Regions from separate parts of the Streptomyces sp. EDA2-14 genome, predicted to be linked through region 4. Evidence: riboswitches for the same ligand, from Rfam matches in the RefSeq annotation. Region 4 holds a riboswitch; each other region holds the start of a gene.

Region 1 (5,480 bases), on a different contig from region 4:
GTCGTAGATCGCGACGACCTCGGGCCTGCGGGCGACGACCTGCTCCCAGGACACGTCGCCGAACACGTCGTCCAGATCGGCGAACACATTGCGGCCGCCCGCCGCGCGGATCAGTTGGGTGCCGAGGCTCTTGCCGCCGGCCGTGAAGGCGGACTTGTCGCCGCTGTCGTACACGAACACGGGCACATCCGGCCGGTCCTCGACGGCCGACGACGCCTTCGCGACCCGGGCCTTCAGATCGGCGACGAGGGCGTCGGCCCGGTCGGAGACACCGAAGATCCTGCCGATGGTGCGGATCTCGGCGTAGGTGTCCCGCATGGTCACGTTCTTCTTGCCGCAGTACTCGCGGTTGAGGTAGGTGTCGATGCCCGCGTCGGCGAACGCCTTGCGGGAGCGGCCCTCCTTCTCGTCGAAGGCGCTGGAATAGCCGCCGTAGACGAAGTCGGGCTCGGCATCCAGCACCTTCTCGAACGACGGTGCCTTGCCCGCCAGTTGTGGCACCGATTTGTAGGCCGTGCGCAGGCTCGGCAGAACCGTGGAGTCGGGGTAGGCCGTGCCGACCATGCGGTCCTTCAGGCCGAGCGAGAGCATGAGTTCGGCCGGATGCTGATGGATGGTCACCACGCGTGACGGCGGTCTGTCGTAGGTGGTCTTCACACCGCAGTTGTCGACGGTGACGGGGAAGCCCTCGGCGGTCGACGCCGCGGCCTCGGGATCCTTGGCGCTCCCGGCGTCCGCTCCGGACGGACCGCAGCCGGCAGTGAGCGTGATCGCGGACAGCGCCGCGACGGTGGCCACGAGCCGCGCCGCGAAGCGCCGTCGGCGGGACACATGAGGTGCAAGGGAAGGGGAAGGGTTCGGGGCGTCGTCGTAACGGGCGTACACGTAAAGCCTCCTGCGGAGCCCGCGCTCCTCGCGATGGGGCCGCGGGCCGGGGCACGGCAGGTGCCCGGGCCCGCGGTTCGGTGTGGGGTGGATCAGGCGGTGCCGAGGTCCGCGCGCACGGTCCGTGCCGCGGTCACCAGGTTCTCCAGCGCGGCGCGCGTCTCGGGCCAGCCGCGGGTCTTCAGCCCGCAGTCCGGGTTGACCCACAGCCGTTCGGCGGGGATGGCCTCAAGTCCCTTACGCAGAAACGCGGATGCCTCCTCGGCGCTCGGTACGCGCGGGGAGTGGATGTCGTAGACACCGGGGCCCGCCTCGCGCGGGTAGCCGTGCTCGGCGAGCTCGTGCGCGACCTGCATGTGGGAGCGGGCGGCCTCCAGGCTGATGACATCGGCGTCGAGGTCGTCGATGGCCCGGATGATGTCACCGAACTCCGCGTAGCACATGTGTGTATGGATCTGGGTGTCCGGACGCACGCCCGAGGTGGTCAGGCGGAACGCCTCGGTGGCCCAGTCGAGATAGGCGGCACGGTCAAGGGCGCGCAGCGGCAGTGTCTCGCGCAGCGCGGGCTCGTCGACCTGGATGACCGACGTGCCGCTCGCCTCCAGGTCGGCGACCTCGTCGCGCAGGGCGAGGGCGACCTGCCGTGCGGTGTCGCCGAGCGGCTGGTCGTCGCGGACGAAGGACCAGGCGAGCATGGTGACGGGCCCGGTGAGCATGCCCTTGACGGGACGGTCGGAGAGCGATTGGGCGTACGACGTCCAGCGCACCGTCATCGGTTCGGAACGGGAGATGTCGCCCGCGAGGACCGGCGGGCGGACGTAGCGCGTGCCGTACGACTGCACCCAGCCGTGCCGCGTGGCCAGGTAGCCGGTGAGCTGCTCGGCGAAGTACTGCACCATGTCGCCGCGTTCGGGCTCGCCGTGCACGAGGACGTCGATCCCCGCCTTCTCCTGGAAGGAGACGACCTCGCGGATCTCGCTCCTGACACGGTCCTCGTAGCCCGCGGTGTCGAGGCGCCCGGCGCGCAGTTCGGCGCGGGCGGTGCGCAGTTCAGTGGTCTGCGGGAACGACCCGATGGTGGTGGTCGGCAGCAGCGGCAGGCCGAGGAGCGCGCGCTGGGCGGCGGCCCGTTCGTCGTACGGCTGCGAGCGGCGGGTGTCGGAGTCGGTGACGGCGGCGGCGCGGGCACGGACGGCCGGGTCCCTGGTGATCGGCGAGGTGGCGCGGGAGCTCAGTGCGGCCCGGTTTCCCGCGAGTTCGGCCGTGATGGTGTCGATGCCGCCGGCCAGCCCCCTGGCGAGGGTGACCACTTCGTCGGTCTTCTGGCGGGCGAAGGCGAGCCAGCGCAGGATCTGCGGCTCGATGTCCCGCTCCAGGGACGCGTCGAGCGGGACGTGGAGCAGCGAGCAGGAAGGCGCGACGTCGACCCGGTCGGCGAGGCCGAGCAGGGTGCCGAGCGTGACGAGGGACCTCTCCAGGTCGTTGACCCAGACGTTGCGGCCGTCCACCACACCGGCGACCAGCCGCTTCCCGGGCAGCCCGCCGACCGCGGCGAGCGCGTCCAGGTTGGCGGCGGCCGGGCCGGTGAAGTCGAGGGCGAGGCCGTCGACCGGGGCCTTGGCCAGCACCGGCAGCGCGTCACCGAGTCGGTCGAAGTACGTGCCGACCAGGAGCTTCGGACGGTCGGTGAGGGCGCCGAGGTCGCGGTAGGCGCGGGCGGCGGCGTTCAACTCGGCCGGGGTGCGGTCCTGGACCAGGGCCGGCTCGTCGAGTTGCACCCACCGGGCCCCGGCCGCCCGCAGATCGGCGAGCACCTCCCCGTACACCGGCAGCAGCCGGTCGAGCAGGGTCAACGGGTCGAAGTCGGCCGCGACACCGGGCGCGGGCTTGGCGAGCAGCAGATACGTGACGGGTCCGACCAGCACAGGACGGGCGGCCAGACCGAGCGCGACGGCCTCCCGCAGCTCCGCGACCTGCTTGGCGGAGTCGGCGGCGAACACCGTGTCCGGACCCAACTCCGGCACCAGATAGTGGTAGTTGGTGTCGAACCACTTGGTCATCTCCAGCGGTGCGACGTCCTGCGTGCCACGCGCCATGGCGAAGTAGCCGTCCAGCGCGTCGGCGTCGACCTGGGCGCGGTGTCGCCGCGGGACGGCGCCGACCATGACGGTGGTGTCGAGGACGTGGTCGTAGTACGAGAAGTCGCCGGTGGGGACTTCGCCGATGCCGGCGTCGGCGAGCTCGCGCCAGTTGGCGCGGCGCAGGTCGGCGGCCGTGGAACGGAGATCGTCGGCGGTGCGGCGGCCCTTCCAGTACCCCTCGATCGCCTTCTTGAGTTCGCGGTCGCGTCCCTGGCGGGGGTAGCCGTACACGGTGGCCCGTGCTGCCGCCGCCGCGGTGTTGGTGGTCACGGAGTTCTCCTTCGAGACGTATCCCTGAGATCCCGCAGACCCGTGCGGCGCGAAGGAGTGGCACGACCGGCGGTCACGACCCGGCACGCGATGGCGCGGTCGTCCGCTCGGTGTGCACGCCGACCCGCCCACGAGGTCACCGGGATGTCCGTGCACGTGTCGTCCGCGCACGGGCAGATGGCAGGTCTTCGGACTCGTGGGCGCGTCCCGTACAGGTACGGAACTTCTACTGGCCGTCGCTTCCCGGGTCCCCTGTCGCGGGGCCCAGTGCGTATGACGGCGGTCGTTCCCACTCACCGCTGCGGGGCAGTCCCGGATTCCCACCGGGTTCCCTCTTGCGACGCATCCCGCCTGGCGGACGGGGCGAACCAGCTGCGTGCGCAACCCTACGGCCCCGCGCTCACGCCTGGCCACAGGGGGCCACAACTCGGCTGCGGCCCAAGGGCCGTGGCACACATGGCAGGATGGCCGAGGACATGGGCGACGGCGGCCCGAGGAAACCGGTGCGAATCCGGTGCGGTACCGCCACTGTGATCGGCGAGCGGATCCCGACGCGCCACTGCCCCGCAAGGGTGGGAAGGCCGGGACGAGCACGGACCCGAGAGCCAGGAGACTCACGCTGTCGCCCCCTCGAAGCGATCCGGGGCGGAACTCCCCGGCAAGAGGAGGGACGCGGCATGCCTGAACGGCTCGCGGACGAAGTGAGCACGGCGGCGGACCGCGCGGTCGCGTGCAGGGTGGTCGTGTGCCGTGACTGCTGCTGCGGCACCGTCAAGGTCGCCGGCGATCACGCGGCGCAGAAGGCGCGGCTCCGGGAGGTCGCGCCGGTGCGGATCTCCGAGTGCCTGGACGTGTGCGAGCAGGCCAACGTCGTCGTGGTGCAGCCCTCCGCCGCCGGTCGGGCGGCCGGCGCACGACCGGTGTGGCTCGGCCTGGTCAACGACTCCGACGCCACCGAGGACATCGCGCGGTGGGTGAGCGCCGGAGGGCCGGGAGTCGCGCCCCGGCCCGAGATCCTCGACCTGTACCTCATCGACCGGCCGCGCCGCGCCACGGCATCGTGAGCGCCCAAGTGTCCGGAGAGCCGGAAGAGGTGTCTACGGAGGAAGTGGCCGAGGTGCTGCGGGATGTGGCGCGGATCGGCGGTTTCTTCGCCCTTGATGTGGGCCGGGCGCCGGGCGAGCACGCTGCCGCCGACACCGATGGGCCCAGTCACGCGGGGTTCGCCGCCCGGGCCCGGACGGTCAACGAGCGCTACGCATCCCCCGAGGCCCGGATCGGTGTCTCGATCGCCCATCTGGGACTCGCGGCCCGGCTCTGGTCACCCGTCCTGGCCTGCGCCCTCGTGCACGGAATCGTGCCGACGATGCGCACCGTGGAGTGGGCGGGCGACGGCTCGGCCCTCCGCCTGGCCGAGCCGCGGGGGCTACGTGTCCCGGGGCTGCCCGCGCTCGCCGACGCCGTGCACGGGCAGGTCGAGGGAGCCCTCGAACGGATCGAGGACGGTCTCACCGTGAAGACGGCGCCGCGCCTGCTGGCGGGCAACTCCGCGTCGGCCCTTGTCGGTTCGGCGGCGCAACTGCTCAGGTCACGGCCGGGCCTGCGGACGGCGGTCACGGACCTGACGCAGACCCTGCTCGACACGGGCCGGCTGCGCGGCACCGGCCGCATCACCGGCCCGGAGCTGACGTTCCGGCGCCGCAGCTGCTGCCTGTACTACCGGGCGCCGGGCGGCGGGAAGTGCGGGGACTGCTGCTTGGTGCGATGACCGGCCGCGGGGGAGTACGGACAACGCGACAGCGCACCTGTCCCATTGTTCACTGGGACCATGTCCAGCAGCGCGGCCACGAGTCATCCGGACCCCGCAGGCGAGGATGCGGCGGTGCCGTGGTCCCTGCCGGTGCCGGCGGTGCTGGAGCGGTACGACACCTCCGCCGACGGACTCACCCGGGTGGAGGCAGCGCGGCGGCTCGCCGACAGCGGGCCCAACCGCCTCGCGCCACCCGCCCCGACCCCGCTGTGGCGGCGGATCCTCGCCCAGTTCCAGGACGTCCTGATCTACGTCCTGCTCGGCTCCGCCGTGCTGAAGGCGCTGCTCGGCGACTGGGTGGACTTCTCCGTCATCCTCGCCGTCGCCGTGATCAACGCCGTGATCGGCCTGGTGCAGGAGGGCCGGGCGGAGAA
Region 2 (5,480 bases), on a different contig from region 4:
GCCCAGCTGGGCAAGTTCGTCCAGATCGACAACGACGTGTTCCGTGCCATCAAGGCGGCCACGCCCGGCAGTTATACGTTCATTCTGCCCGCCACCCGCGAGGTGCCGCGGCAGTTGCAGCACCCGAAGAAGAAGACCGTCGGAGTGCGCATCCCCGACCACGTGGTCACGCAGGCCCTGCTCACCGAGCTCGGCGAGCCGCTGCTGTCCAGCACGCTGCTGCTGCCCGGCGAGGAGGAGCCGCTCACCCAGGGCTGGGAGATCAAGGAGCGGCTCGACCACGCGGTGGACGCCGTGGTGGACTCCGGCGACTGCGGCACCGTGCCCACCACGGTGATCGACTTCTCCGGCGGCGAGGCCGAGATCGTCCGGCGCGGCGCCGGGGACACCGAACGCTTCGAGTGACTCAGGCGGACGCCGTCGTCCCCAGGTAGCGGATGTGCGGGCGGGCGCCGGGCCGGGTGACCTCGGCGCGCACCCCGTACACGTCCGCGATCAGCTCCTCGGTCAGTACGTCGCCCGGCTTCCCGGCCGCCACCACCCGGCCCTCGCGCAGGACGACGAGCTGGGCGCAGTAGGTGGCGGCCAGGTTCAGGTCGTGCAGGGCGACCACGGACGTGATGTCCAGGGTGCCGATCAGGTCGAGCAGTTCGAGCTGGTGCTGGATGTCGAGGTGGTTCGTCGGCTCGTCGAGCAGCAGCTCGCGCGGCTCCTGGGCCAGGGCCCGCGCGATCTGCACCCGCTGGCGCTCGCCGCCGGACAGCGTGTGCCACAGCCGGTGCGTCCGGTCGGCGAGACCGCTGCGCTCCAGGGCCGAGCGGACCGCCGCCTCGTCCGCCGCCGACGCGCTCTGCCAGGCGCGACGGTGCGGGACCCGGCCCAGGCGCACCACGTCACCGACCGTCAACTCGACCTGCGCGTCCGACTGTTGCTGCACCATGGCGATGCGCCGGGCGGCCTGCCTGCGGCCCACCGAGGCGAGCGGATCCCCGTCGAGGGTGACGACGCCGCTGTCCGGGGCGAGCACCCCGGCGAGCAGCCGCAGCAGGGTCGACTTGCCGGAGCCGTTGGGACCGAGCACCCCGGTGACCGTGCCGGGCTCCGGTGTCAGGCTCACCCCGTCGAGCACCAGGGCCCCGCCCGGCGACCACGACACACGCTCCGCGCGCAGCCCCGCCGTCACCGCACACCCCGGCGGCGGTAGAGCACCAGCACGAACGCCGGCACACCGATCAGTGATGTCACCACACCCACCGGAACCTCCTGCGGTTCGAGCACCGTCCGCGCGACCGTGTCCACCCACACCAGGAACACCGCCCCCGCGAGCGCCGTCACCGGCAGCAGCCGGGCGTGCCCGGGGCCCACCAGGGCGCGCGCCGCGTGCGGCAGCACCAGGCCCACGAAGCCGATCGCCCCCGCCGCGCTCACCAGCGCCGCCGTGAGCAGCGCCGTCACGCACAGCAGCACGATCCGGGTGCGGGCCACCCGGACGCCGAGCGTGGCCGCCGCCTCCGCCCCGAAGGCGAACGCGTCGAGGGCGCGCCCGTACGCCAGGCACACCACGAGCGCGACGGCGAGGACGGCCAGGCACAGCCACACCTCGGTCCAGCCGACCCCGCTGAGCGAGCCGAGCAGCCAGAACAGCACACCGCGCGTCGTCTCCGCGTCCGCAGACGTCAGGACGACGAACGAGGTCAGCGCCGAGAACAGCTGCATCGCCGCGACCCCGCACAGCACCACCCGGTCCGTGCTCCCGCCCAGCGTGTGACTGAGCACAAGGACCAGCGCGAACGAACACACGGCGCCCAGGAACGCGCCGCCCGACACGGACACGGCACCCCCGCCGAGCCCCAGCACGACGACGAGCACGGCGCCGGTCGACGCCCCCGACGAGACACCGAGCACGAACGGATCGGCGAGCGGATTGCGCAGCAGCGCCTGGAGCACCGTGCCGCACACCGCGAGCCCGGCCCCGCACACCGCCGCGAGCAGCGTCCGCGGCAGCCGCAGGTTCCATACGATGCCGTCCCGGATCGGCGAGAGGTCCGAGGTGCCGAGGCCGATCCGGTCGCCGACGGCCGTCCACACGTCGCCGACCCGGATCTGCGCGGGACCGAAGGTGATCGCGAAGGCCACGGAGACACAGAGCGCGGCGAGGCCGGCCGCCCAGGCGAGAGCGGCCCGAACGGAGACGCGAGGGGAGGCCGCCGGATGCGCCGCCGTCATCGCGCGAGCCCGAACTCACGCAGCCCCGCGGCCACCTGCTCCACTCCGTCGACGGTCCGGATGGTCGGGTTCATGGCCTGCCCGCTCAGGCGCACGTACCGCTTCTTCTTCACTGCGGTCAGCTGCTTCGTGACGGGGTTCGACTCCAGGAACCCGATCTTCTGCGCGGCCGACTCCGCCGACTGCGAGCGGCGCGTCAGATCGCCGATGACCAGCACGTCCGGATCGCGCTCCGCGACCGTCTCCCAGTTCACCTGCGGCCACTCCGCGCGCGTGTCGTCGAAGACATTGCGCGCCCCGAGCTCCTTGGTGACGACGCCGGGCGCCCCGCAACACCCCGCCATGTAGGGCGAGTCGGAGTTGGCGAACCAGTACAGGACGTCGACGCCGTGCGCGTCGACACCGGAAGTGGCCTTGTTCACGCGCGACTTGAGCGTCCCGATGAGCTTCTCGCCGCGCTCCTCGACGTCGAAGACGCGCGCCAGGTCCCGGATCTCGCCGTACACGACGTCGAGGCCCAGGGCCTTGGTCCGCACCCCGTCCCCGTCGCCCCCGTTGTCCTTGCCCGCGCAGTCGCTGGGGGAGAGGTACGTGGGCACGCCGAGCTTCTCGAACTCCGCGCGCGGCGCCACTCCGCCCTTGCCGAGGGTGTACGTGAACGAGGCCGCGGCGAAATCCGGTTCGGTGCCGAGGACCTTCTCGAACGACGGGTAGCGGTCGGCGAGGCGCGGCACCTTCGCGTTGTCCTTCGCCAGGTTCTTGAGGACCGGGTCGGTCCAGGTGGCGGTGCCCACCATCCGGTCCGCCAGGCCCAGCGAGAGCATGATCTCCGCGGAGCCCTGGTCGAGGGCGACGGCCCGCTTCGGGGCGTGCTCGACGTGGACCTTCCTGCCGCAATTGGTGAGCGAGACGCCGCCGCCACCGGCGGCGTCGTCCTCGGTCGCGGCAGGCGTGCCGCAGCCGGTGATCAGCAGGGCGAGCGCCAACAGCGGTGTGCATCGGCGGAGCTGACGTGCGAACAGCACGGAGGTTCCTTCGCGTCCAGGGCTCATACGCGGAGCCGGCCTACGGTCCGCCCCCGGGCCACGCGGCTCTGGAGGCCGCCAGCAGGTCTTCGGACTCGGGGTCGGCCGAGCGGAGCGCCTTCCCGGACCGATGTGCCGGCCCAGTGGCAGTGGCTCCGCCCGTCACCCTTACCGCTGCGCGTCAGTTCCGGATTCGCACCGGATTCCCTGACCCGTGTGCGTAGAAAAACGCACAAAGGTACGACTGGCTCGGCGAAACTATCACGCCCGGCGTCGGCTACGCGGAGGGCGGCGTGAAGACCGCTTCCAGCTGGGGGCGGGTCCCGTCCCTGTGGTGGTCCATGAGGGAGACGAGGCGTTCGTGGTCCCGGGCCCGGAGCGCCTCGACCATCTCCGCGTGCTCGTCGACGATCCGCTTCTGCGACAGCGGGTCGTGCAGGAGGTAGGCCCGGTAGCCGTCGCTCAGCTGCCAGACGCGGCGCAGTTCGGCGACGACGAGGTCCAGGCCCGACGCGGTGAACATGCGGAAGTGGAAATCGGAGTTGAGGCGGGCCATGGCGGTGAGGTCGGCGCGGGCCGACGCCTCGGCGATCTGCTCGTTCACGGCGGACAGTCCTTCGAGGGCGGAGGCCGAGAAGGGCGGCAGTCGGCGCAGCACCTCCGCCTCCAGGACCCGCCGCATCAGATAGGTCTGCTCGAACTCGGCCGCGGTCAGTACCTTCACCCGGTACCCGACGTTGCGGACGTGATCGAGGACGCCCTCGCTGGCCAGCACCCGCAACGCCTCGCGGACCGGGGCCCGGCTGACCCCGAGACGCGCGGCCAGCGCCTCCTGGCGCACCGGGCTGCCCGGTGTCAGATCGCGCGCGAACAGCATCGCCCGCAGCTCCTCCACCACCTGGGCCACCGCGCCGGACACCGCGTCCAGCCGCTCCGCCCCCGTCTGAGCCGTCACTGTTGCCTGCCTTCCCGCCGAGGGTTGTCGACTCTAACTCCCCTGAACACGCAGGGGCATTGACATGGTGCCGCACTGTGCGTCAGATTGCATCCAATCTTGCTCGGATGGATGTCCCGTTCGGTAGTGAACGCCCCGATATGAAACCCGACGATGGCTTCAATACACGTCATCGGCGGCCGATTTCAGAGGAGGACTCGGCGATGACGCCGAAGGAACCGGCAGAATCGGTAGACAATTCCGAAGCGGCAGTGGAGACGGCGAGCGGCGGCGGACCCCCTGCGGGCTGGCCGCTCAACGGCGTCCGCGTCGTCGACATCACCTCGACGCTGATGGGCCCGTACTGCACCCTGCTGCTCGCCCAGTGGGGCGCGGACGTCATCAAGGTCGAGCCGCCCGCAGGCGACGTCGTCCGCTACATCGCCGACACCCGGGGCAACGGCATGGGCCCCGCCTTCCTCAACACCAACCGCGGCAAGCGCAGCGTCGCCCTCGACCTCAAGGCGCCCGGCGCCGCGCCCGTCCTCGCCGCACTCGTGGACTCGGCCGACGTCCTCGTGCACAACCTGCGCCCCGCGGCCGCCCGCCGACTCGGGCTCACCGCCGCATCCGCCCTGGAGCGCAACCCGCGCCTCGTCCACTGCGCGTTCCGCGGCTTCGCCGCCGGCGGCCCCGACTCGGACCGGCCCGCCTACGACGACGTCATCCAGGCCGCCGGGGGAGTCGCCGCACTTCAGGGCGGCGACGGCGGAGCGGAGTACGTGCGGCAGGCCGCGGCCGACAAGACGGTCGGCATCTACGGCGCCGCGGCCGTCCTCGCCGCGCTGCACGGCCGCGAGGCCACCGGGCGGGGCCGCGCCGTCGAGGTCCCGATGATGGAGACCATGGCCTCGTTCACCCTGCTCGAACAGCAGGGCGGCCGCGTCTTCGACCCGCCCACGGGCCCCACCGGCTACGCCCGTACCCGCTCCCCGCACCGCCGCCCGTGCCGCACCAAGGACGGCCACCTCGCCGTCATGATCTACACCGACGCCCAGTGGCGGTCCTTCTTCGCCGCGATCGGCCGCCCCGCGCTCGCCGACGACCCGCGCTTTCGCACCATCACGGAGCGCACCGAGCATATCGACACCCTCTACTCGATGGTCAACGCCGAGCTGTTGCTGCGCACCACGGCCGAGTGGCAGGCCGAGTTCGACGCCCGCGACATACCCGCGACCCGCGTCAACACCCTCGACGACCTCTTCACCGATCCGCACCTGAGCGCCACCGGCTTC
Region 3 (5,480 bases), on a different contig from region 4:
AAGTCTGCTCAGTCGGCTGGAGGCCAGGCGTGAACGGCGGCGTCAACGGTGTCGCGCTCACCGTCTTCATCATCTTCTTCGTGGCCGTCACGGTCATGGGCTTCCTCGCCGCGCGCTGGCGCAAGGCCGAGAACGAGGCGTCCCTCGACGAATGGGGTCTGGGCGGCCGCTCGTTCGGCACCTGGATCACGTGGTTCCTGCTCGGTGGCGACCTCTACACCGCGTACACGTTCGTCGCCGTTCCCGCGGCGATCTACGCGGCCGGCGCCTCCGGCTTCTTCGCCGTGCCCTACACGATCCTCGTGTACCCGCTGATCTTCACCTTCCTGCCGCGCCTGTGGTCGGTCTCGCACAAGCACGGGTACGTGACCACCTCGGACTTCGTGCGCGGACGCTTCGGCTCCAAGGGGCTCTCGCTCGCGGTCGCGGTCACCGGCATCCTCGCCACGATGCCGTACATCGCGCTCCAACTGGTCGGCATCCAGGCCGTGCTCGACGTGATGGGCGTCGGCGGCGGCGAGAACACCAACTGGTTCATCAAGGACCTGCCGCTGCTGATCGCCTTCGGCGTGCTCGCCGCGTACACGTACTCCTCGGGTCTGCGGGCCCCCGCGCTGATCGCGTTCGTCAAGGACACCCTGATCTACATCGTGATCGCGGTGGCCATCATCTACATCCCGATCAAGCTGGGCGGCTTCGACGACATCTTCGCCGCGGCGAGCGACAAGTTCGACGCCGCGAACGAGGCGGCGGGCAAGCCCGTCGCCGGACTCGCGCCGGGCTCCTCGGGTACGTGGACGTACGCGACGCTCGCGCTCGGCTCCGCCCTGGCGCTGTTCATGTACCCGCACTCGATCACGGCGACGCTCTCCTCCAAGAGCCGCAACGTGATCCGCCGCAACACCACGATCCTGCCGCTGTACTCGCTGATGCTGGGCCTGCTCGGGCTGCTCGGGTTCATGGCGATCGCGGCCGGGATCAAGGTGCAGAACGGGCAGTTGGCGATCCCGCAGCTGTTCGAGGACATGTTCCCGGACTGGTTCACGGGTGTCGCGTTCGCCGCCATCGGCATCGGCGCGCTGGTCCCCGCGGCCATCATGTCCATCGCCGCGGCGAACCTGTTCACGCGCAACATCTACAAGGACTTCATCAAGCCGAACGCGACGGCCGCGCAGGAGACCAAGGTCTCCAAGCTGGTCTCGCTCCTGGTGAAGGTGGGCGCGCTCGCCTTCGTCCTCACCATGGACAAGACCGTCGCGATCAACTTCCAGCTGCTGGGCGGCATCTGGATCCTGCAGACCTTCCCGGCCCTGGTCGGCGGCCTGTTCACGCGCTGGTTCCACCGGTGGGCGCTGCTCGCCGGCTGGGCGGTCGGCATGGTCTACGGCACGCTCGCCGCGTGGGGCGTCGCCTCGCCGACGCAGGCGCACTTCGGCGGCTCGTCGGCGGAGATCCCGGGCATCGGCCAGATCGGCTACATCGGCACGACGGCGTTCGTCCTGAACGTCGTCGTCACCGTCGTCCTCACCTTCGTCCTGAAGGCCGTGAAGGCCCCGGACGGCGTCGACGAGACGTCCGCCGAGGACTACACGGCCGACGCCGGCGACAAGGGCGTGCAGGTCGAGCTGCCGAAGGTCGGCGCGGAGACCGGCCACTAGGCGCGCGCACGCGACCGGTGTCGGGCCCCTCCCCGCGGAGGGGCCCGACACATTTTCCGGAAAGCGTTGCCACCGGTGCCGCGGGTCGCGTAACCATGGCGTCGTGATCAGAACTGTGCGCCCCGATGAGTACGCCGTGCTAGGCGAGTTGAGTGCCCGCGCCTACCTGGGCAGCGGCCTCCTCGCGTTCGGCGAGAACGACTGGTACGCGGCCGAGCTGCGCGACGTCGAGAAGCGCGCGCGGACGGCCGAGGTGCTCGTCGCCGAGGCCCCGGACGGCCGGCTCGTCGGCAGCGTCACCTACGTCGGCTCGCACGACCACGAGTACGCGGAGATCGCCCGCCCCTCCGAGGCCGAGTTCCGGATGCTCGCGGTCGACGTCGAGGCGCGCGGGAAGGGCGTCGGCGAGGCGCTCGTGCGCGCCGTGGTCGAGCGGGCCCGCGCGGCGGGCAAGACGGCCGTGGTGCTGTGCACGCAGCCGCTGGCGACCGCCTCGCACCGCCTCTACGAGCGCCTCGGCTTCACCCGGATCCCGGACCGCGACTGGGCCCCGATCCCGGAAGTGGTGCTACGGGCGTACGAGTTGCGGCTGACGGCGCAGGCGCCGACGGGCTGAGGGCGCGGGACGCCACCGCCACGCCGACACAACATATGGGGCTGACGCGAAAGCCCGACACAACATGTATGCTCGCTCTCGCTGTCGCCGCAGGGGAATCCGGTGCGAATCCGGAACTGTCCCGCAACGGTGTGCGTAGGCGTACAAAAGCGCCCACGCGAGTCCGATGACCTGTCGACGGTACGCCCGAGCCGTCCGGCCCGGGCGTCGACGACGTCCGGGCCTCGCGGAAAGGGCCGGTGGACGAGGGCCCGCCATCGCGCGCCCGCGCTGCCACCTCCTCCCCGCAGGCCTCGAGCCGAGCGAGGGAGAGCCTCCACGTGACCATCGCGCCCGCCGAACCGGTCTCAGCCGCCCCCGAGGACGGCCCGGGTGCAGCCCTGCTGCGCACCCTGACCGAGCTGACCGCCGACCTCCCCGACGCCGACCCCGGCCGGATCGCGGCCGCCGCGCTGCGCGGCCGCTCGGCGCGGGCCGATGAGGCCGAGCTGCGCGATCTCGCCACCGAGGCCGCGGCCGGGCTGATCTCCGAGGACCCCGCCTACTCCCGGCTCGCCGCTCGCCTGCTCACCCGCTCCATCGCCGCCGAGGCCGCCTCGCAGGGCGTCACGAGCTTCACGGAGTCGATCGCGGTCGGCCACCGCGAGGGCCTGATCGCGGACCGCACGGCCGAGTTCGCGCGGGTGCACGCGGCGCGCCTCGACGCGCTGATCGACGTGGCGGGCGACGACCGCTTCGGCTACTTCGGCCTGCGCACCCTGCACAGCCGCTATCTGCTGCGCCACCCCATCACCCGGCACGTCATCGAGACCCCGCAGCACTTCATGCTGCGCGTCGCCGCGGGCCTGGCGGAGGACACTGCGTTCAATTCAAAGACGGGCGTGCGGGCCCTGGAGGACGTGGCGTCGCTGTACGGCCTGATGAGCCGACTCGACTACCTGCCCTCCTCCCCCACCCTCTTCAACTCCGGCACCCGCCACCCCCAGATGTCGAGCTGCTACCTCCTCGACTCCCCGCTCGACGAGCTCGACTCGATCTACGACCGGTACCACCAGGTGGCCCGCCTCTCGAAGCACGCGGGCGGCATCGGCCTCTCGTACTCCCGCATCCGCAGCCGGGGCTCGCTGATCCGCGGCACGAACGGGCACTCCAACGGCATCGTCCCGTTCCTTAAGACGCTGGACGCCTCGGTCGCCGCCGTGAACCAGGGCGGCCGCCGCAAGGGCGCCGCGGCGGTCTACCTGGAGACCTGGCACTCCGACATCGAGGAGTTCCTGGAGCTGCGCGACAACACCGGTGAGGACGCGCGCCGCACCCACAACCTGAACCTCGCGCACTGGATCCCGGACGAGTTCATGCGCCGGGTCAACGCGGACCAGCCGTGGTCGCTGTTCTCGCCGGCCGACGTGCCCGAGCTCGTCGACCTGTGGGGCGAGGAGTTCGACGCCGCGTACCGGAAGGCCGAGGCCGAGGGGAAGGCCCAGCGGACCATCCCCGCCCGCGATCTGTACGGCCGCATGATGCGCACCCTCGCGCAGACCGGCAACGGCTGGCTGACCTTCAAGGACGCCGCCAACCGCACCGCGAACCAGACGGCGGAGCCCGGCCACACGGTCCACTCCTCCAACCTCTGCACGGAGATCCTGGAGGTGACGGACGACGGGGAGACGGCCGTCTGCAACCTGGGCTCCGTCAACCTCGGCGCGTTCGTGCGGGAGGGCGACATCGACTGGGAGCGGCTCGACGAGACGGTCCGTACGGCCGTCACGTTCCTCGACCGCGTCGTCGACATCAACTTCTACCCGACCGAGCAGGCGGGCCGCTCCAACGCCCGCTGGCGCCCGGTGGGCCTGGGCGCCATGGGCCTCCAGGACGTCTTCTTCAAGCTGCGCCTGCCGTTCGACTCGCCGCGGGCCCGCGAGCTGTCGACCCGGATCGCCGAGCGGATCATGCTCGCCGCGTACGAGGCGTCGGCCGACCTCGCCGAGCGCAACGGTCCCCTGCCCGCCTGGGAGAAGACCCGTACGGCGCGCGGTGTGCTGCACCCCGACCACTACGACGTACAGCTCACGTGGCCGGAGCGCTGGGCGGCGCTGCGGGAACGTATCGCCGAGGTCGGCATGCGCAACTCGCTGCTGCTCGCCATCGCGCCGACCGCGACGATCGCCTCGATCGCCGGCGTCTACGAGTGCATCGAGCCGCAGGTCTCCAACCTCTTCAAGCGGGAGACCCTGTCGGGCGAGTTCCTCCAGATCAACTCGTACCTGATCGACGAACTGAAGGCGCTCGGCGTCTGGGACGCCAAGACCCGCGAGGCGCTGCGCGAGGCCAACGGCTCGGTGCAGGGCTTCACCTGGGTCCCGGAGGAGATCCGCGCGCTGTACCGCACGGCGTGGGAGATCCCGCAGCGCGGCATCGTCGACATGGCGGCGGCCCGCACCCCGTTCCTCGACCAGGCCCAGTCCCTCAACCTCTTCATGGAGACGCCCACCATCGGCAAGCTCTCCTCGATGTACGCGTACGCGTGGAAGTCGGGCCTGAAGACGACGTACTACCTGCGCTCGCGCCCCGCGACGCGCATCGCGCGGGCGGCGGGCTCCGGCTCGCGCACCACCCCCGTACCCCAGCAGGCCGCCGACCCCGAGGCCGTCGCCTGCTCCCTTGAAAACCCCGAGTCCTGCGAGGCATGCCAGTGACCACCGCCGCCGACAAGCACACGACGACGACCGGCGAGAAGAACCTGCTCGACCCCGGCTTCGAGCTGACGCTCCGGCCGATGCGCTATCCGGACTTCTACGAGCGCTACCGCGACGCCATCAAGAACACCTGGACCGTCGAGGAGGTCGACCTCCACTCCGACGTCGCCGACCTCGCGAAGCTGTCACCGGGTGAGCAGCACATGATCGCCCGCCTGGTCGCGTTCTTCGCGACGGGCGACTCGATCGTCGCGAACAACCTGGTTCTCACCCTCTACAAGCACATCAACTCCCCTGAGGCGCGGCTGTACTTGAGCCGCCAGCTCTTCGAGGAGGCCGTTCACGTCCAGTTCTATCTGACACTGCTCGACACCTACCTGCCCGACCCGGACGACCGCGCCGAGGCGTTCGCGGCGGTGGAGAACATTCCCTCCATCCGCGAGAAGGCGGAGTTCTGTTTCCGCTGGATGGATTCCGTCGAGGGTCTCGACCGTCTGGCGACCAAAGCGG
Region 4 (5,480 bases):
AGCGTGAGCGCGGCCGTGGCGCGGCGGACGGCGGCCGGTACCTCGGCGGTGCGGCCGTAGCCGCGCGCGTCCATCGCCGCGGCGAGTGCGACCGAGCGTTCCAGCGCGCCTTCGAGGACCGGGAGGCCGACCTGGAGCAGGCCGCGCAGACCGCTGTCCGGGCGGCCGCGCAGCCGTCGCGCCGCCCGCAGCCTGCGGACGTCCGCGACCAGGTTCGGGGCGAACGTCATCGCCACGACGACCGCGACCCCGGCCTCGTACAGTGCGCCCGGCAGCGACTTGAGCAGCCGGGACGGGGAGGCGAGCGCGTTCGCGGCGCCCACGCAGATGAGGAGCGTGGCCAGCTTCAGGCCGTCGTAGAGGGCGAAGACGAGCCCTTCGAGGGTGACCGGGCCGCCGATCCGCACCCCCTGCGCCCACTCCGGCAGCGGCAGTTCGGGCAGCGTGAACAGCAGGTGCGTGCCGGGGATCGCCGAGCCGAGCAGCGTCGCGAAGACGAGGCGGATGCCGAGCACGACCAGCGCCAGCTTCACGAACGCCCCGTACGAACGCGCCCACGGCGCCTCGGTGCGGCGCGCCGCCACCACGTACCCGGCGACGCCGATCAGCAGTGCCAGCAGCAGCGGGTTCGTGGTGCGGGACGCCGCCGTGCCGAGGCCGAGCGCCCAGATCCACCAGGCGCCCGGATGCAGCGCGTTGGAGCGGTGGGCCCGAGGGGCGCGGAACGAGGAGCCGGTCATGCGTCAGCCGCGGCGGCGCCGGGCCTGCACACCCGCCGCGACGCCGAGCACGACGACCACGGCGATGCCCGCGATGAGACCCACCGAGGGACCGGAGTCCCCGGAGTCCTTCGCCGCGGGCTTCTCGGACGCCTTGTCCGGGGTCTTCGACGACGACACCTGCTCGCCGCAGCCCGCCTTCGGGTATCCGGAGATCGCGCACAGCATCGCGCTGCTGTCGTAGCGCAGCGGCTTCGCGACGGCGGCGAGCGCGTCGGCGCTCGTCGCGCCCTCGGCGACCTGGGCGCACGCGGTGCGCGGCTTCGGCGGGGTCTCGCCGGACGGGGCGTCGGCCGCCGTGCCGGCGTCGACGACCAGCGCGATCCGCTTCTTGCCGTCCTCGGCGGACGTGCCGGAGCAGATCGTGTCGAACGACGCGGCGCCGCGCGGCTGCTTCGCGTCCTTGGAGTCCTCGCTCACCGCGAACCGGAAGCCCTGGACGTCCCCGTCCTCCGGCTTGGTCTGCGAGGGGCCCGCCGTCGCGTACGTCCACGCCTTCCGGTCGCCGTCCCGCTCCCAGAACGACCAGTACCGGTACCCGGCGGCCTGCGCCGGGGCGACGGTCGTGGCGAGCAGCGCGGCGAGCAGCCCGAGGACGAGCCCGCCGAGCCCGGCCGACCTGCGCGCGGTCACGGCTGCTGCTTCTTGCGGCCGCTGAGCAGGAAACCGGCGCCGACGGCGGCGATGAACATCACGCCGATGATCCACCAGTTGGCGCCGCCACCGCCGTCGTCCTTCTTCTCGTCCGAGTCCGACCCGGACGACTTCGCGGACGCGGGCTCCGGGCCCGTCTTGTTGAGGGCGCTCACCAGGTCCGTGCCGCCGAAGTCGCGCGGGTCGTTGCCGGTGGCGTGCGCGGCGAAGATCAGCTCGGCGTAGGCGGCGGGGCCGGTCTGCGACGCCCAGCCCTTCGCGTTCTTCTCCAGCCAGGCGTACGAGTCCTTGGTGGCCTTGATGCCCTCGGCCGCGGCGACGGCGGTGACCGCGTCGGCGGTGTTGCCGTAGTCGGGCTGGTCCGTGGCACCGGCCAGCTGGGACTTCAGGTAGAGGCGGGTGTTGATCTGGTTCTGGAGGTAGACGGCGCCGTTGTGCGCGACGTCCTCCGCGCTCTTGCCGTCCTCGCAGGTGTACGTGTCCGGGGCCTTGCCCTTGTCCGGAGCGAAGCCGGTGCCGAGGGCGCCGAGCACGCCCGCGGCGGTGGCGTCGGCGTTCGCGGCGAGCTCGCCCTTCTTGTCGGGCTGGTAGGCGAGCGCGCCGCCGTCCTTGCCCTTGGCGCAGGGGAGGGCGAGCGAGGCGAGGGCGTCGGTGCCGGTCTTGCCCTTGCCCGACTTCACGTCGGCGGGCTTCTCGCCGGCCGCGGCGAGCGCGCCGATGGCGACCGACGTGGAGTTGGCGTCGCTGTCCATGCCGGGGCTGTAGCCCCAGCCGCCGTCGGCGTTCTGGCTCTTCTTCAGCCAGTCGACGCCCTTGGCGACCTCGCCGTCACGGCCGCCGACCGCGGCGAGGGCCTGTACGGCCGCCCCGGTGGCGTTGCTGTCGATCTTGGTCTTGCTGTCGCAGGCCTTGGTCGGTTCGGCGCGGAAGGCGGCGAAGCCGCCGTTCTCGCACTGCTGGCCGGCCAGCCAGTCGACGGCCTTGGCCGCGGGCTTCACGCCCACGGTGTCCTGCGCGACGAGCGCGAGCGACTGCCGCCAGACTCCGTCGTACGTGGGGTCGCCCTTGCCGTAGAGGCCCGAGGGCACGACCACCTTCGGCGAAGGGGAGGACGTGTCCGCGGTCGCGGCCTGCGCGCCCATGGCGCCGATCGCGACGGTCGCGGCGACGAGCGCGGCGCTGCGGCGAATGTTCATGGTGGCGCGGGTTGCCTCTCCCTGCGGGGAGCGGGGCGGCGCGGCACACGGGGGTACCGGGCGGCTCCTGCTCCGTATTCCTCGACGGTGCTGAGCCGAGCAGGTACGTACGAGGCATTCCGGCTGTGACGGTTGCGGGTCAGCGCCGGATTTGCACCGGCTTCCCCTCGTACGTACGTACTGACGACCTCTTTACTGTACCCGGCAGCGCGGTCGCGCCCTCGGGGCTGGATGTTTCAAGCCCCTGCGGCGATTGAGCAGCGGGGTCCGGGGCGGAGCCCCGTGACGTTCAGCGGACGTCCACCGGACCGTCGTCCCTGCCCCCGCGCGGAGCGCCCACGTAGCGCTCCATCGCCGAGCCAACCTCGTCCGCCCCCTCACCGGAGAGGTTCTTCCGTACCGAGTCCAGGATCGTCAGTCCCTGGCCCACCAGACCCGCCGCGATCTCGCCGAGGCCGTCCGCTCCGTTCAGGACGTTGACGTTCGCTCCGGACAGGCCCGCCGAGGCCTCCTTCACGATCTGCGGGAGCTGGTCGATGAGCATGCGGTCGAGGGCGACCCGGTCGTAGGACGCCGCCGCCTCCGCCTGGATCTTCATCCGCTCGGCCTCGGCGAGGGCCAGTACGCGGATGCGCTCCGCGTCGGCCTGCGCCGGCTTCACGACCTCGGCGACCAGCTGCTTCTCCCGCAACTCGGCCTGCTTCAGCGCGAGTTCCGTCTGTGCCTCCAGGACCTCCTGCTGGGCGTGGGCGAGCGCGAGCGGGCCCGCCTGGTCGGCCTGCGCCTTGGCCCGGTCGACCTCGGCGTTGTACTCGGCCTGCACGACCGCGGTCTGCCGCGCGTACTCGGCCTGCTTGCGGGCCGCCGCCTGCTCGGCCTCCGCCGCGGCCTGCGTGGCCTGGGCCTGCGCGATCTGCGCCTGCCGCTGGATGGCCGCCTTGTGCGGGCGGGACATGGCCTCGATGTAGCCGGTGTTGCCGTCGTCGATGGACTGGATCTGGAGCGAGTCGACGTGCAGGCCGATCTTCGCCATCTCCGACTTCGAGGTGTCCAGGACCTCGGTCGCGAGCTTCTGGCGCTCCGTGACGATCTCCTCCACCGTCATCGAGCCGATGATCGAGCGCAGGTGACCGGCGAAGATCCGGCCGGTCAGGACCGACATCTGCTCCTGGTCGGACAGGAACCGCTGCCCGGCGTTGACGATCGACTCGTGGTCGTTGCCGACCTTGAAGGCGATGACGGCGCGCACGGTCAGGGCGATGCCCTGCCGGGTCACGCACTTCTCGACGACCTCCGACTCCATCATCGCCAGCGACAGGAAGCGGGTCTTGCGGAGCACGGGAAGCACGAACTTCCCGTGCCCGGTGACCACGCGGAACGGCGCTCCCCCAAGTCCCCGCCTGCCACCCGAGATCAGCATCGCCTCGTCGGGCGCGGGAACGCGATATCCGAACATGCCTGTACGTCTCCTTAGCGGGCACCGCCCTCGCCACCGGAGAGGAGAGGATCGGTCCAGGCCATGACCGCGACCTGGCGGCTTCCGCGGGATTCGATCACGAGCACGGTGGCGCCCCGCTCCAGGGGCTCGTCCGAGTACGCGATGAACGTCTCGGTACCGCCCCTGATCTGCACCAGCACTTCACCCGGACCCTCGGCCCCACGCGTGCCGACGACCAGCTTCCCCGTTCGGCCGACCACTGCCTCGTCCGGCGTCATCGGCGGGCGCCCCCTTGTCGTTCCAGCTCGTGCGAGCCCTTGGGGGCTGAAGATACGCCCGTGGGGGCGGCTCTTCCATCAGGGCGCGGCAAAGATCCTCCGGAGGGGTGGGACCCGTTTCGCGGTACCGGTGTTGCGGTCGCGGGGCGCTGCCCCGGACCCCGCGCCTCAATCGCCGGCGGGGCTTGATCGGTAGGTCACGGGGTCGGTTCCCGGGACCTGTTCGACTCTGCCTGTCTTCTGGAGGCGTCGCAGGTGGGCCTCTGCCTCCGATACGGCGATCGTGCGGGAGCCGTAGGGGATTTGGGACCACGGGCGGTTCCACTCCATGCGCTCGGCGAGCTGCCACGGGGTGAGGGGGGAGGAGAGGAGGGTCAGCAGGCCGGTGAGACGTTCCTCGTGGTGGACCAGCAACTCCCTTACGCGGGCGGGGGCGTCGGTGAACGGGTGCTGGTGTGCCGGGAGGACCTCCGCCGGGTCGAGTCGGCCCACGCGCTCCAGCGAGTCCAGGTAGTCGCCGAGCGGGTCCGTCACGGTGGCGTCGTCGGGGTCCTCGTACAGGCCGATGTGCGGGGTGATGCCGGGGAGTACGTGATCGCCGGAGAACAGCCGGCCGTTGCCCGCACGGCCCGACGGGTGCTCCTCCTCCAGGTGCAGGCAGACGTGGCCGGGGGTGTGGCCCGGCGTCCAGATCGCGCGCAGCCTGCGGCCCGGCAGGTCGAGGAGGTCGCCGGGGGTGATGGTGCGGTCCGGCAACGCCGGCGCGAAGCCCGGCAGTTCGCGCGGCTTCCCGGAGTCGCGGGCCGCGATCAGCGGGGCGAGGTGTTCGTCGGGCGCACCGGCCGCCGTCAGCTTCGCCACCATGTAGCGGTACCAGCGCTCCGGCTTGTTCTCCCGCGTGCGCCGCACCACCGCCGCGTCGGCCTCGTGCATCGCGATCCAGGCCCCGGACGCCTCCCGCACCTTCGCCGACAGTCCGTGGTGGTCCGGGTGGTGGTGCGTGATGAGGACGCCGGTCAGCTCCTCGACGCTCGTGCCGCAGGCGGTCAGGCCCGTGGCCAGCGCGTCCCAGGAGGTCGGGTCGTCCCAGCCCGTGTCGACGAGGACGGGGCCCGCGTCGGTGTCGACGAGGTGG

What was found. A riboswitch is a leader RNA that binds a small molecule or an ion and turns the genes downstream of it on or off. The one in region 4 is predicted to bind cobalamin.
Region 1: linked by a shared signal. The riboswitch ahead of metE (5-methyltetrahydropteroyltriglutamate--homocysteine S-methyltransferase) and the one ahead of ACY34M_RS03305 (prenyltransferase/squalene oxidase repeat-containing protein) in region 4 are both predicted to bind cobalamin.
Region 2: linked by a shared signal. The riboswitch ahead of ACY34M_RS31415 (ABC transporter substrate-binding protein) and the one ahead of ACY34M_RS03305 (prenyltransferase/squalene oxidase repeat-containing protein) in region 4 are both predicted to bind cobalamin.
Region 3: linked by a shared signal. The riboswitch ahead of ACY34M_RS29140 (ribonucleoside-diphosphate reductase subunit alpha) and the one ahead of ACY34M_RS03305 (prenyltransferase/squalene oxidase repeat-containing protein) in region 4 are both predicted to bind cobalamin.

What each region holds. Positions count from the first base shown of each region.
Region 1 covers NZ_JBUEGE010000014.1:205,494-210,973, forward strand. Annotated here, with positions in the region: gene ACY34M_RS28935 (ABC transporter substrate-binding protein) at 1-831, opposite strand, end outside; gene metE (5-methyltetrahydropteroyltriglutamate--homocysteine S-methyltransferase) at 978-3,296, opposite strand; cobalamin riboswitch at 3,459-3,684, opposite strand; cobalamin riboswitch at 3,790-3,912, shown strand; gene ACY34M_RS28945 ((2Fe-2S) ferredoxin domain-containing protein) at 3,974-4,360, shown strand; gene ACY34M_RS28950 ((2Fe-2S)-binding protein) at 4,390-5,064, shown strand; gene ACY34M_RS28955 (cation-translocating P-type ATPase) at 5,125-5,480, shown strand, end outside.
Region 2 covers NZ_JBUEGE010000017.1:105,080-110,559, reverse strand. Annotated here, with positions in the region: gene ACY34M_RS31430 (L-threonylcarbamoyladenylate synthase) at 1-405, shown strand, start outside; gene ACY34M_RS31425 (ABC transporter ATP-binding protein) at 407-1,183, opposite strand; gene ACY34M_RS31420 (FecCD family ABC transporter permease) at 1,180-2,226, opposite strand; gene ACY34M_RS31415 (ABC transporter substrate-binding protein) at 2,223-3,251, opposite strand; cobalamin riboswitch at 3,315-3,515, opposite strand; gene ACY34M_RS31410 (GntR family transcriptional regulator) at 3,529-4,206, opposite strand; gene ACY34M_RS31405 (CaiB/BaiF CoA transferase family protein) at 4,458-5,480, shown strand, end outside.
Region 3 covers NZ_JBUEGE010000015.1:16,565-22,044, reverse strand. Annotated here, with positions in the region: gene ACY34M_RS29155 (DUF3311 domain-containing protein) at 1-33, shown strand, start outside; gene mctP (monocarboxylate uptake permease MctP) at 30-1,658, shown strand; gene ACY34M_RS29145 (GNAT family N-acetyltransferase) at 1,762-2,274, shown strand; cobalamin riboswitch at 2,337-2,467, shown strand; gene ACY34M_RS29140 (ribonucleoside-diphosphate reductase subunit alpha) at 2,595-4,970, shown strand; gene ACY34M_RS29135 (ribonucleotide-diphosphate reductase subunit beta) at 4,961-5,480, shown strand, end outside.
Region 4 covers NZ_JBUEGE010000001.1:750,026-755,505, forward strand. Annotated here, with positions in the region: gene ACY34M_RS03295 (energy-coupling factor transporter transmembrane component T) at 1-740, opposite strand, end outside; gene ACY34M_RS03300 (SCO2322 family protein) at 744-1,412, opposite strand; gene ACY34M_RS03305 (prenyltransferase/squalene oxidase repeat-containing protein) at 1,409-2,629, opposite strand; adenosylcobalamin-variant (AdoCbl-variant) riboswitch at 2,734-2,809, opposite strand; gene ACY34M_RS03310 (flotillin family protein) at 2,919-4,085, opposite strand; gene ACY34M_RS03315 (hypothetical protein) at 4,100-4,345, opposite strand; gene ACY34M_RS03320 (MBL fold metallo-hydrolase) at 4,514-5,480, opposite strand, start outside.